Regions from separate parts of the Lysinibacillus sp. NPDC059133 genome, predicted to be linked through region 1. Evidence: riboswitches for the same ligand, from Rfam matches in the RefSeq annotation. Region 1 holds a riboswitch; each other region holds the start of a gene.

Region 1 (3,398 bases):
TATTGGCAACCTTTTCTGTACCATGGGTAATACTTTCAACCATTTGTTCTTTATTAACAGCGTATTGAATAGCCTGACGTACTTTTAATTCTGCTAAAGGACCAGATTGTGTATTAAAAAGTAATGCACGTGTAGATAAAGGTTCAGATACAGCCGTTTTGTATTGATTGCTGTCTTTTAAGAAAGTGTAGTTATCTAAGCTAATAATGCCACGACCATAAATTAAGTCTAATTCTTCATTTTCAAATGCCAGTGAAATAGATTCTGAATCTGGTATAATTTTCACTTTTACTTTGTCTACTAGTGGCTTTTCACCCCAATAATGTTCGTTGCGGCTAAAAAGTGCATATTGATCTTTTTTATATTCGGTTAATACCCATGGACCTGTTCCAACCGGAGCTTTAATACCTTTATTTGTTGCATCTCCCTCATGGAATCCGTTATCCCCTAAGAAGCGAAATGGTCGCACAAAAGCCAGTTCATTTAATACAGGGTAATAGGGTGCATCTAATTGAAGACGAATTGTATAGTCATCTTCTTTCACAACATCTACAATATGATTCACCATTCCCATCCAAGAGTGTGTATCACGATCTGCTAAAACTGCATTAAAATTACGAATAACATTATCTGCATTAAAGACTGTCCCATCAGAGTATTTTACATCTTGTCTAAGATGAAATATGTAAGCTGTTTTATCGTCAGAAATTTCCCAGCTCTCCGCTAATTTCGGCGATATTGTCCCGTCATCGTTATATTCTACTAATGATTCATATACCATTGCTTGCGCAGTCATTTGGTTTGGTAAATAGGTATGCGGATTTAAAGGCCCTATATCTAGCGGCCAGCCAATTGTTATCATTTTTCCTTCATTATTATTTTTGCTAGAAGTTTTACTTCCATTACCTTCACTCGAGCTTGAACAGCCTGCTAAAATCGTTAACATCAGTATTAGAATGAACGGTAATAATTTTTTAAAAAATATCATTATGATTGCTCCTGTCTATTCTTGGGTGTTAGAAAATTAAAATATATATGTTTCTCCACTATACTTCTAACTTGAAATACAAAGTAATCGTCATTACTTTGCTCTCTCTTTATTTACACCTCACTTTGATGTAAATTACTTAGATTAGAAAAAGGCATAAAAAAAATCCTTATTCCACGTGAATAAGGATAGAAAAACTCATTATTAAAAGCCTTCCATCCATCTCCCTATCTTTCGTAGATCTACAATGAATCATACTACAAGCAGGCATTCTGGCTTATGAATCTTCATTTTGCTTCACCTTCCCGAGTACTTACTCAGTGGTATTTGAAACAAAACTCCTCATTTACAGCTGCGGGACAGCATGGGATTTACACCCATTTTCCTTTAAATTAAGTGAAAAAGTTTTTTCACTCAAACTTGTAATGTTACATATTAAATTTTGTATTAAACATAACACGCTTCAAAGATACACGTCAATTTTATTTTCTGAATATAATAAAGTTTTGCGATTTTTAAACAAAGATATGTATGTATATTCCATCAAAAAAGCCATCTCACACTAGTGAGACGGCCCCATTTCTATTGTTGATGTTTTTTTAACATTGATTCTGTGAAAGGCTGAGATTGTCCCTTTGGAATACTTATTGTTTGCCACTCAGAACCCTTTACTTGCTTAGCAATGCAAACGATTTGACCGACATGTTGTGAATAATGGGACATTTGTCTTTCAATCGCATCTATCACGGAATGTCGTTCTCCCCTTATCGTTACAAACCCTTGTAAATCAGCTTCCGTTAATTTTTGTAAAGCATCTAAAAATACTTGCCAGCCCTTTTCCCATACTGTCATTACCTCTTCTTTTGTCTGAAGGCTATCCATAAATTCATCATCACGATTTCTCGTTGATTTCTCACCATCTGTCGTAAGAAAGTCAGTCCATCTCGATATCATATTTCCACTAACGTGTTTTACAATCACTGCGATACTATTTGAATCTTCATTATACGCCCAGTGCAATTGGGCCTCTTCCAGTTGGTCGAGTGTTTTATCGCCTAGCTCTTTGACACTTCTAAATCTTTTCTGGACAACATTTAAATACGTTTGCGCTACTGTCATTGTTGAACCCCCCATCCCTTTTCTACTATTTTAATATAGACTGAATGAGATGTGTCATTTTGGTAACTAGTTGTTGCCAAAAATAAAGTATTACTTACTCACGAGGGGTTCTTTATCACCACTGATCGCTCCCCCCTCACCAATCGAGCTTTAGCAGGCAGTTATTTTCCACATTACTTCTTTGCTTTCGCTGAATTTATGTGCGAGATAAATTCCCTCGCAAGAGCAACCATTTTTTCTTGTGCTTCCTGTTGATCACCATTTAATTGATAGCCTATTTGATATGCATAGCCATTATAATACGTATAAAACTCATTGGCTTTTGTACTCATTTGATAAATACGCTTGTCTGCCTCATCATAATTATAGTATACATACGCGAAACCTTTATCCGGTGTCATCGCATGATAATACAAAGGATCCATAAAATTCAAACCTACATTCGTGATTTCCCCTGAAAACTCCTGACTATCTTCCGTAACTTTATAGTTTACTGGATTATGATTTACATTTGTTACTGTCAAAATAATATATTGACGATCCACTCCAGTGAGAGACTTTTCTTTATAACTAAATTGAAATTGCTTTTGCAGGCTACCATCTTGCATCTCTGATGTTACCGCATAGACCTCTTGTAGATTTGATTTAAACGGAAGATCTTCAGGGTCTATTAAATGGACAGCATTCCCCATAGTAGCTGCCACTGCTTGCATAGCCTCGAAGCCTTGAAGCGGTGCATAAAATTTGATATTTTCGCGGTGAATAAATTGATCTGCTATTTGAAAATACTGACTGAACGTTGTCTCTGTTCCTTCAACTTCTGTTTTAAATAAATCAGTGAATGATTGTTTTTCTTCTTCATGAAGTATTTCTGTCGTTAAATGATCCATCGGTTTCGAAGCTTGCCATGCAATAAATAGTAAGATAGAGCATGTCATCATGACCGCCAGTGCACGATGCGGCCAAAGTTTTTTTGATGGATACGGCTCTTGCCGAACCTGTTGTCGAACCTTTTGAATGATTGCTTCTTTATGTGCTGAGACATCCTTCAATACGTGCATTGTATGCTTATCCATGGAAAAGTACCTCCCATTCAATATGCTGTAAGTCTACTTTTAATAATTCCTTCCCTTTCTTTAAACGAGATTTAACGGTACCCTCAGGAATTGCCAGTAGTTCTGCTATCTGCTTGATCGTCATCTCCTCCAAATAAAAATAGACAATTGCTTCACGTTGCTTTATTGGTAACCGTAAAATGGCTTCATCTAAAAGAGCTTGTTCATCTTGACGA
Region 2 (3,398 bases), on a different contig from region 1:
AAGCTGTCCCGTAGCCGTTGCGAGGAGTTTTGTTTCAAATACCATACTTGGGAAGGAGAGGGATGAATATTTATTATAAGTTTTCTTTCTTTATTCTTTTAGAATAAGGTTTTCTTATGCTTTCTTTCAATCTGTCTGTAGATTTTTTATTTTGTATCACGAATGACAGATAATGAGATTAACAAACTATTTTATTCCTTTCTTCATGCTTATTTTGACTTTCCGTTTATTTACAGGTTATACAAGCGCTGATTATGTAAAGGGAGTTACCAAATCAAATGATAACACAAGAAATGGTCTATGAATCACCTAAATCATAGGTAACAAGAATAATAGTTGGCTCTTTCATACTTGTTTTCGATTGACCGTTTCCAACGCAGTTGTTGGCTCATATAAATGTTATAGATTTTCTGCACAACATATATCCTATTCCTATTAAAGTTTTTCATAAAAAGAGTTCGCCCCTACTAAATAAAACCTTTTCTCTTCATGTGAATAATTACCTTTTCCGTTTTACAATCTTTTTTTATGCGAAATAGTGCTAAAAACTGTAGAATAGTTCATTAAAAACGAAAAATAGTTTCTTGTAATTTGTCTTTTCTGAATTTCACCTATATTGATTGTTTTTGAATCACTATGATAAGGTTAATAGACAAATTGAATACGCTAAATTTTGGCGGTTCAAATGGATTTGGTTCCATTTGATTAAAAGGGAAGTTGGTGAGAGTCCAACACTGTCCCGCAACTGTATTTAGGAGTTCAATAACAAGGCCACTGTTTTGGTTGTCAAAATGGGAAGGTGTTATTGTAGCGTTGATCATAAGTCAGGAGACCTGCCACTAATGTAAGCATCAATTGACCTACGAGGATAGGGAGGTGTTAGCTACTGCATGATCTTTGTGAATTCATGTAATTCACTGTTTCTTTGCTCTGTCATGCTTTTGTAGATTAACAACTTCTAAAGGGGTAGAAGTTGTTTTTTTGTTGTTCTTTCGTGTTTGAATGGTAACGCTTACAAGAATAATTAAACAAAGGGGTTGTAATGAATGGAGTTAAATTATTCACCAGGTCTTGACGGAATCATTGCTGCTGAAACAAAGCTATCTTTTTTAGACACTGTAGGAAGTCAAATTGTTATTCGAGGGTATGATTTGATTGAATTATCACAGAGATATTCGTATTTAGACATTGTCTACTTATTGTTACAAGGGGAAATACCAATTACCGAGCAACGAAATGACTTACAGGACAAGTTGAAATCTAATTATCAGGTTCCACTTGAAATTTTTCAAATTTTCAAGTTATTACCCAATGGGACACATGCTATGGATGGACTTAGAACAGGGATTTCTGTTTTAGCAGGCTATGATCAGCATATTAATGATCGTTCTACTGAAATGAATTTGGCGAGAGCATATAGACTTTTAGGTGGTATGCCAAATATTGTAGCGAATAGTTATCGTGTATTAAATGGTCAAGATGCTGTGGAGCCTGATAACAAGCTTTCCTATAGTGCCAATTTTTATTACATGATTACTGGAAGAAAACCAACTGCGTTAGAAGAAGAAATTTTTGATCAATCACTTGTTTTATATAGTGAACATGAGATGCCAAATTCAACTTTTACGGCTCGTGTTATTGCCTCTACACAATCTGATTTGTATGGTGCTTTAACTGGGGCTGTCGCATCATTGAAAGGTAATTTACATGGTGGTGCAAACGAGGCAGTGATGTATATGCTTCTTGAAGCCAAAACAGTAGAAGGCTTTGAAACATTGCTGAAAAATAAACTACAAAATAAAGAAAAGATTATGGGCTTTGGCCATCGTGTATATATGAAAAAGATGGACCCAAGAGCGCAAATTATGAAAGAGGCTTTATACAAATTATGTTTGGAGCAAGGAGATGATCGCTTATATCACATGTGTGAAGCTGGTGAAAAAGTGGTGGTACAGGAAAAAGGATTGTATCCAAATTTAGATTATTATGCGGCACCAGTGTACTACAAGCTTGGTTTGCCGATTGAAATATATACACCAATCTTCTTTGGCTCACGAACGATCGGCTTATGTGCTCATGTAATTGAGCAGCATGACAATAATAGATTATTTAGACCTCGTGTCAATTATATTGGCGAGCGTCATAACCTTGAAGAATTATCGGTATAATCAAATTTTAACAACTCGCCATAGAGCTGATGGGCATTCTGACCAATGTCCATCAGCGTACTAGTATAGCAAATTCATGCATTGAAAGGAAGATATAGATGATTAAAACAAATGAACTATCTAAAACAGATCAATTACTAACTGATATTGCCGAATACGTATTAAATACAACGATTACAAGTGAAGAAGCATACGAAACGGCACGCTATGTTTTATTAGATACTTTAGGCTGTGGCATTTTGGCTTTACAGTATCCAGAATGTACGAAACTTCTTGGACCAGTTGTACCGGGTACGGTTGTTCCAAATGGTACACGTGTTCCAGGAACTTCCTATGTCCTCGATCCAGTGAAAGGCGCTTTCAATATTGGTTGTATGATTCGCTGGTTAGATTACAATGACACATGGCTTGCGGCTGAATGGGGACACCCTTCTGATAATCTAGGTGGCATATTAGCAGTAGCGGATTACTTGAGTCGTGTACGTATTGCTGAAGGTAAAGAGCCTCTTAAAATAAAAGAGGTTTTAGAAATGATGATTAAAGCCCATGAAATTCAAGGTGTACTAGCACTAGAAAATAGTCTGAATCGGGTTGGTTTAGATCACGTATTATATGTCAAAATTGCGACAACAGCGGTTGTGACAAAGGCATTAGGTGGAACGCGTCAAGAAATTATCAATGCATTATCAAATGCTTGGATTGATAATTCAAGTTTACGAACATACCGCCATGCCCCGAATACAGGATCAAGAAAATCATGGGCAGCAGGAGATGCGACAAGTAGGGCCGTGCAATTAGCCATGATGGCTGTAAAAGGTGAAATGGGTTATGCAACTGCCTTATCAGCACCAGGCTGGGGCTTCCAAGACGTGCTCTTTAATAAAAAAGAATTAAAGCTGGCAAGGCCGCTTGCTTCTTATGTTATGGAGAATGTTCTTTTCAAAGTTTCTTTCCCAGCTGAATTTCATGCGCAAACTGCTGCAGAATGCGCAGTGCATTTACATCATGAAGTGAAAAATCGTTTAGATGATATTGAAAAAGTTGTCATTACGACACATGAATCAGCTATTCGCATCATCGATAAAGAGGGCCCACTGAATAATCCAGCTGACCGTGATCATTGTATTCAATACATTACAGCAATTGGGCTGATCTATGGTGATATTATTGCAGACCATTATGAAGATGACGTGGCAGCAGATCCACGCATAGATGACCTAAGAAATAAAA
Region 3 (3,398 bases), on a different contig from region 1:
CCTCTTGTTGCGCTAAAATAATCATTAGTGCATTTAAACTTGAATCTGTTAAATAATCCGCTACTTTCCCCGCAAAATCAGTTTGTACACTGTCTAATAGCGCTAGCAAGCCAATGATTTTTAAAAAGGATTCCTGTTCATCTGCTGATAGCTGTGGAAACTGTTTGACATCATTGCTCATATTAATTTCAAACGGTGTCCAGAAGTTCCCTAGCATTTTTTTATACTTTGGATAAGCCCAGCTAAAACGCACATCATCCCAGTTTAAAATGTTAGAAGAACGTCCGTTGACAATTCCTGTTGAACGGTTTGGTGCTTCTTTATCCATAATTTGTCGTTTTGTAATTGTTGTCATTGTTAACTTCCTCCTAGCTCGCGCAAGACTCACATTCTAGCAATTCTACAGACGTTGAGCGCACATAATAGGTCGTTTTCACACCGCTCGCCCAAGCATTCATATGCAATGCTAGTAAATCTTTTGCCTTAATCGTATTTTGAACGTATAAATTAAGTGAAATGCCTTGGTCGATATGACGTGCTCGTGCAGCATTTTGCTTGATTGTCCAATTTTGATCGATGAAATAAGCAGATTTATAATACCAAGTCGTCACAGGTGATAGATCTGGTACTGTTACTGGAATTTTGTAATCCTTCTTCTCCTCTGAATAACTCTTTTGGAAGATCGGATCAATCGTAGCCGTACTGCCCGCTAAAATGGATGTTGATGAGTTCGGTGCAACCGCCATGACATAGCCGTTACGCATACCTTTTTCAGCAACCGCGGCGCGTAACGCGTTCCATTTATTGCTGTCATAGCCCCGTTTGTCAAAATACGCACCAGTATGCCAATCCGAGCCTTCAAATAATGGGTAGGCCCCTTTTTCACATGCCAAATTGTTCGAAGCACGAATTGTTAAATACGCAATTTCCTCATACAGCTTGTCCGCAAATTCTACAGCTTCCTCAGACTCCCATTGAATTTCTTTCAAAGCTAATAAATGGTGCCAGCCAAATGTGCCAAGCCCAATACCACGGTAACGTAAGTTCGTACGCTCTGCTTGTTTTACTGGAATTGTATTGAGAGCGATAACGTTATCTAGCATACGTACTTGAACTGGGATCAATCGTTCTAGAACACCAGCCGGTACTGCTCGGCCTAAATTGATAGATGATAAGTTACATACAACGAAATCTCCAGGCTTGCGACGTGTTACGATAACGTCATCTTCAAGGGTAATAGACTCAAATTCAGTCGCTGACATATTTTGGAATATTTCTGTACACAGGTTCGAGCTGTAAACCATCCCTTCATGCTTATTCGGATTCATGCGATTGACTTCATCTCGATAGAACATAAACGGTACGCCTGTTTCAAGCTGTGAGCGCATAATACGCTTCATAATATCAATGGCTGGAACGACTTCACGACTTAACAATGGATTCGCGATACATTCCTCATATTTAGTACGGAAAGCACCGTCACCCTTTTTCTCATCATAAAAATCCTCTAGTGAAAAGCCCATAACTTCTCGCACTTCATGTGGGTCAAATAAATGCCATTCCCCGCGCTCTTCTACCGTTTCCATAAATAAATCCGGTAAGCATAGCCCTGTGAAAATATCATGAGCACGCAAACGCTCATCTCCATTGTTTAAGCGTAAATCTAAAAACGTAAAGACGTCTTTATGCCAAACATCTAGATAGACAGCAATAGCGCCTTGTCGTTGACCAAGCTGATCGACTGAAACCGCCGTATTATTAAGTTGTTTAATCCATGGTAAAACACCACTTGATGCACCTTTAAAGCCTTTAATCGATGAGCCTCGGCTACGAATTTTGCCCATATAAACACCAATACCACCGCCGTACTTCGATAATGTTGCGACATCTGTATTCGTGTCATAAATACTTTGTAAACTATCATCTACTGTATCGATAAAGCAGCTAGATAACTGACCATGCGTTTTACCTGCATTCGATAATGTTGGTGTGGCAACAGTCATATATAAATTACTCATTGCCCAGTAAGATTCACGTACTTTTTCTAAACGATTTTCTGTCTCATCCTGCATAAGAGTCATTGCAATGACCATCCAGCGTTCCTGTGGTAGCTCCACTGGTGTTTTCGTGTAATCACGGACTACATAGCGGTCCATTAATGTTTTTAAGCCAATATACGTAAACAATTCATCTCGACTTGATTCTAAATAGGAAGCGAGTTCTTGAAGGTCCTGCTCACTATATTTTGTTGTTAAACTTTCATGATACAAACCAGCTTCTGTATAGTGTGCTAATTGTTCTGGGAATACCTTATAAACATCCTTTACTGAAACTTCACGGCGCATTGCAAATTGATCATATAGTTTTTCTAAATAAATTTGAGCTGCGACAAATGTCCAGTATGGCTCCTCCTCATCAATTAGGCTAAGCGTTTGTAAAATCATCGCATCCGCCCATGCTTCAAATGTGGCATTGTCGTTTTTTCGTAGCCAACGATCCGATAACCTTACAAAACTTTCAAGTTCATCCTCCGTATAACTTTTCTTGAGCTTAGCAATTTGCTGTTCGATTTGAATTGTCATGTATACATTCTCTCCCTTTCTTTCTCCAGCAACACAAAAAGCGATCACGCAACATCTATCGGTTACGTGATCGCTGTAAAATCGGAAATGGAAATGAAGGACATGCACACTAAGAAGTGGACAAATCTCTCGCCTCCACTTCTCAATCCCCGAAGAATGTGTTGCTGTCTTGAACAACTCGGCAGGTCTCCTGGCTCATGCTTCCTCCAAATGATGGCCTTCCCGTTCTTCACAGTGGCTAGTCATCATTTGTCAGCACTTACAGTTGCGGGGACAGCTTCGGCCTAAGATGACTCTTTTCCGAATTCCCTTTTAAACCACATTGGTACCGCTCGTCCAAATACTATATATAGTGTTTTAACTCCTAAACAAATCTAACATATTGTGTTTATTGTTGCAATAGGCGTTTTGCCCCTTGCAAGTTATAATGTGCTACTTTTTCTCGAAGCAAGCCCAATTACAATGCAGTTTTACGTAGTTTTTCAAAATTTCTAGGAAAATATTTTTGTGCTAGCTGCTCTTTTTCTAACTGTATTCCTAGCAAAACTACTGCACATGGACCAGCCGTTTTCTCAACATCTAATGAACTTTTGACTTGTTGCTCGCCAAAAAGTAGGGTAAATTCTGCTTGCAGACCTTTTGATCCAACTGGCCAGACTTGCTGCACGGTTCCCTCTTTCCACGCTTGAAAAATAGGTTGTAGCTGTGCGACATTTTCAGGCTGTGCAAGGATTTCATTGCCTACAAGCGGCATCCCATATGTGTACCAACTTAGCTGCTCATACTTAGTTACTGTGCGTTTCTGCTGCTCACCAA
Region 4 (3,398 bases), on a different contig from region 1:
GCTGTAAATAAGCTCGTACTGCCGATAAAAATTGTCCAATGATGAAGAGAAAATGACCAAATGTTTGTAGGCAGCGTGCTTGTTGCCGGCACTATAGAAATTAAAATGGATACTAGACTTGATAGTAAAAAAAACCCGGGTAGCAATAGTAATTTTGCATAATATGTAGCAGGGATTTTTGCACCTAAAATGATAAAAGCACTCATCACAATAAATGTAATGAGTGAAATTCGTTCATCTCTCATGATAAGTGACAATAGAAGCAGTCCAAGGGAAAACGTCATTTTTTCTAGCGGATGAACAGACGCTAGTTTATTCATATAAGCATACTTATCAATGAGTAACATCGCTTAACCCTCTTTATGTTTGCCGCGCATTAAGCCGATGAAATAGCCGATAAATGCAGCGCCAATAGCAGCTTGTAGTGCGAATAATAAGCTTTCTATTTCACCACTTGGTGGCTCCCAAAAACTTTCAAACCATGGCTCGTAGTTAACATCTATTTCACCAATTGCTGCCTCCGCTTCGCCATCAGCACCCTCGAATTCGGCGCCTTTTTGAATAAAAAGTGGGAAGATTGCTAGCAACACAACAATTGCTAAGAGCAGTAAATTTTTTTTCATGTTAGTGAGCCTCCTTTGCTGAGAAAACACGTAAAGCTTTTAATTCACTCACATTGTATTTCTTCAAGAAGTTCATAACGATCACTGTTAAAATGCCTTCACTAACAGCAAGAGGAATTTGCGTTAACGCGAAAATACCAGCAAACTTTGTGAAAGAAGCCATAAAGCCTCCGATTTCAGAAGGGAAGGCAAGAGCTAATTGTACAGAAGTGACAACATATGTACCTAAGTCACCAAGCATTGCTGCTAAAAAGACGGCTACTGAAAATGATAACCCCATTTTTTGTGAGCCCTTAAAAACATAATAAGCAATAATAGGCCCAGCAATTGCCATAGAAAAGGCATTAGCACCTAAAGTTGTAAGTCCGCCATGGGCTAAAAGTAAAGATTGGAATAATAATACGATTGTTCCGATAACACTCATCGCTAATGGTCCAAAAAGAACTGTCCCAAGCCCAACTCCTGTAGGATGCGAGCAACTTCCCGTTACAGAAGGGATTTTTAAAGCTGATAGCACAAAGGCGAAAGCACCCGATAGCCCTAATATCATTTTTGTTTCAGGATTTTCATCAATAGTTTTACGAATAGAACGTAATCCTAAAATAATAAATGGAATCGATAAGACCCACCAAAAAATCGCCCATTCGATTGGCAAAAAGCCCTCCATAATATGCATCGCAAATGCACGATTTGGCACGAATAAAAATGCCAATAAGAAATAACTAAGCTTCCAACCTGAGAATTTCAAATATCTCTCCTCCTCACATTAAAATTTTTCGAATTAGTATGCGAACTAAACAATTTCGCCTTGGCGTAATTGCATCAGGATTTTGAATTGTGCCAGCACATTTCATTCCTTTGAAAATCCGTGACATCCGCCGGAGGCTTTATTTTCATTCAGTAGATGTTTTGACCAAGCCGGAACCATATCTGTACTCATCTGCCACCTTGAGATGGGGTCTCTTTTGAATGAAAATAAAAAACACTTCTCCGTTTGTGGAAAAGTGCATAGCTAAAAATGCAAATAAAATTCTAATCTGCTCAGCCGCACACCTATCCTCGTAGGTTGAAACGATCACATATTTTTCGGCAGGTCTCCTGGCTTTAGTTCAACGTTTTATAGGCCTTCCCATCCTTTGGACAGTGACGTTCTCTATAAAACTCCCTAGTACAGTGGCGGGACCGCGCCGGACTTGAACCGGCTTCCCTTTTAAGCGAAATGATGAACAATTCGCACCGAAAAAAGATGAAGTTGTGAGATTTCACGACAAAGTGTAACATGATTTTCCATATATATGCTATACTTTTTATGAAAAAATTTTAAATTGAGATTCTATGTCGAAAATTCTGATAAATAGATAAAGATTTCACATATTGCTATGAAATATTAAAAAAATTGTCACAAATTAAAAAAGAAATATTGAATTTTTTAAATAATAAGATATGATAGAAACAGTTTTCTATTACATTAAACTTCTTTCAGCAGAAGTCTCCCACCTCTATAGGTAGTGAGATGAATGCAGATTTAAGTTACTTTTCAGCGGGTTCCAAACACCTGCTGAAAGAAGTTAAAGCCTCCGGCGGATGTCACGGAATCGGAAATGAGTTCTTTGTACAAGCACAAAGCCGATTCCGGACGCAATTATGCCGAGGCATAATTGATATAATATAAATTCATATAAAACATCCATAAGTGCTTGAATATTTTCAAGATAATAGGGAAATCGGTGAGAATCCGATACAGCCCCCGCTACTGTAATAGCTGATGAAATCGCGGATGCCACTAGTGAAAACTAGGAAGGCGCGAAAGTAAAAGGAAGCTTAAGTCAGGAAACCTGCTTATGTGATAATGCATGCAAACTTTTCGGAGGGAGAAGTTGAAGCGAGAGCGAGTACCCGTATATTCGTTTTTATTTGGCTTCTACTAAACCTTTACTCTTCGACTAGAGTAAAGGTTTTTCTTTTTCCTAAAAGCAAATGAGGGGAGAACAACTATGACAACTTGGAATTTAGAGGGGATGAAAACACATCTTTTTATATGCAATGGTAGTAGTTGTATGAAAAAAGATGCTGAAGATATTACACAGGCAATTCGTGATGAAATACAGTTGCTAGCGCTTGATCAGGAAATACATACAACAAGGACCCGCTGTAATGGTAGGTGTAAGGATGCTTGTGTTGTCATCGCTTATCCTCAGGGGAATTGGTACCGTGTGTCGACAACGGAGCATGCGAAGGCACTCGTACAAGATTTAAATCATGAATCGTTACATAATGAGCATGTTTTTACATTGCGTGAAGGTTTGTTGCAGCGTACAGCGCAAACAACAGCCATTAAAGGTATTGAAAAGGTGAAAGAGGGGTAACAAAATGGCTCAAAAAGGTAAGATTTTCGTAGTTGGCTTTGGCCCTGGAGACTTTAAACATATTACGACTCGTGCTGTGGAAGCACTACAACAAAGTCATATGATTATAGGCTATAAAACTTATGTTGAACTGATTCAGGATTTAGTTAGTGCAAAGTCGATTATTAGTACTGGTATGACAGAGGAAGTTTCACGTGCTCAAGAAGCGGTGCGTCAAGCAGAGGCTGGAAGTATCGTATCGGTCATTTCCAGTGGGGATGCCGGGGTTTATGGAATGGCAGGATTAGTGTATGAGGTATTAATCGAGCTAGGCTGGACAGAAGCAACTGGTATCGAGGTAGAAATTGTTCCAGGTATTTCAGCTATTAATTCATGTGCCAGTTTACTAGGTGCTCCCATTATGCATGAC

The links. A riboswitch is a leader RNA that binds a small molecule or an ion and turns the genes downstream of it on or off. The one in region 1 is predicted to bind cobalamin.
Region 2: it holds a riboswitch for cobalamin, as region 1 does, so the genes downstream of both, mmgD (citrate synthase) here and nikA (nickel ABC transporter substrate-binding protein) in region 1, are expected to answer to the same signal.
Region 3: it holds a riboswitch for cobalamin, as region 1 does, so the genes downstream of both, ACFXN8_RS19410 (ribonucleoside-diphosphate reductase subunit alpha) here and nikA (nickel ABC transporter substrate-binding protein) in region 1, are expected to answer to the same signal.
Region 4: it holds a riboswitch for cobalamin, as region 1 does, so the genes downstream of both, ACFXN8_RS02290 (energy-coupling factor ABC transporter permease) here and nikA (nickel ABC transporter substrate-binding protein) in region 1, are expected to answer to the same signal.

Annotation. Positions count from the first base shown of each region.
Region 1 covers NZ_JBHZDH010000001.1:214,793-218,190, reverse strand. Annotated here, with positions in the region: gene nikA (nickel ABC transporter substrate-binding protein) at 1-988, opposite strand, end outside; cobalamin riboswitch at 1,234-1,427, opposite strand; gene ACFXN8_RS01065 (DUF1572 family protein) at 1,571-2,107, opposite strand; gene ACFXN8_RS01060 (hypothetical protein) at 2,281-3,183, opposite strand; gene ACFXN8_RS01055 (RNA polymerase sigma factor) at 3,176-3,398, opposite strand, start outside.
Region 2 covers NZ_JBHZDH010000004.1:9,289-12,686, forward strand. Annotated here, with positions in the region: cobalamin riboswitch at 661-855, shown strand; gene mmgD (citrate synthase) at 1,047-2,168, shown strand; gene prpD (2-methylcitrate dehydratase) at 2,267-3,398, shown strand, end outside.
Region 3 covers NZ_JBHZDH010000044.1:23,416-26,813, forward strand. Annotated here, with positions in the region: gene ACFXN8_RS19405 (ribonucleotide-diphosphate reductase subunit beta) at 1-355, opposite strand, end outside; gene ACFXN8_RS19410 (ribonucleoside-diphosphate reductase subunit alpha) at 369-2,582, opposite strand; cobalamin riboswitch at 2,745-2,930, opposite strand; gene ACFXN8_RS19415 (hypothetical protein) at 3,040-3,398, opposite strand, start outside.
Region 4 covers NZ_JBHZDH010000002.1:192,490-195,887, reverse strand. Annotated here, with positions in the region: gene cbiQ (cobalt ECF transporter T component CbiQ) at 1-347, opposite strand, end outside; gene ACFXN8_RS02295 (energy-coupling factor ABC transporter substrate-binding protein) at 351-623, opposite strand; gene ACFXN8_RS02290 (energy-coupling factor ABC transporter permease) at 625-1,371, opposite strand; cobalamin riboswitch at 1,695-1,879, opposite strand; cobalamin riboswitch at 2,298-2,480, shown strand; gene ACFXN8_RS02285 ((2Fe-2S) ferredoxin domain-containing protein) at 2,618-2,989, shown strand; gene cobJ (precorrin-3B C(17)-methyltransferase) at 2,994-3,398, shown strand, end outside.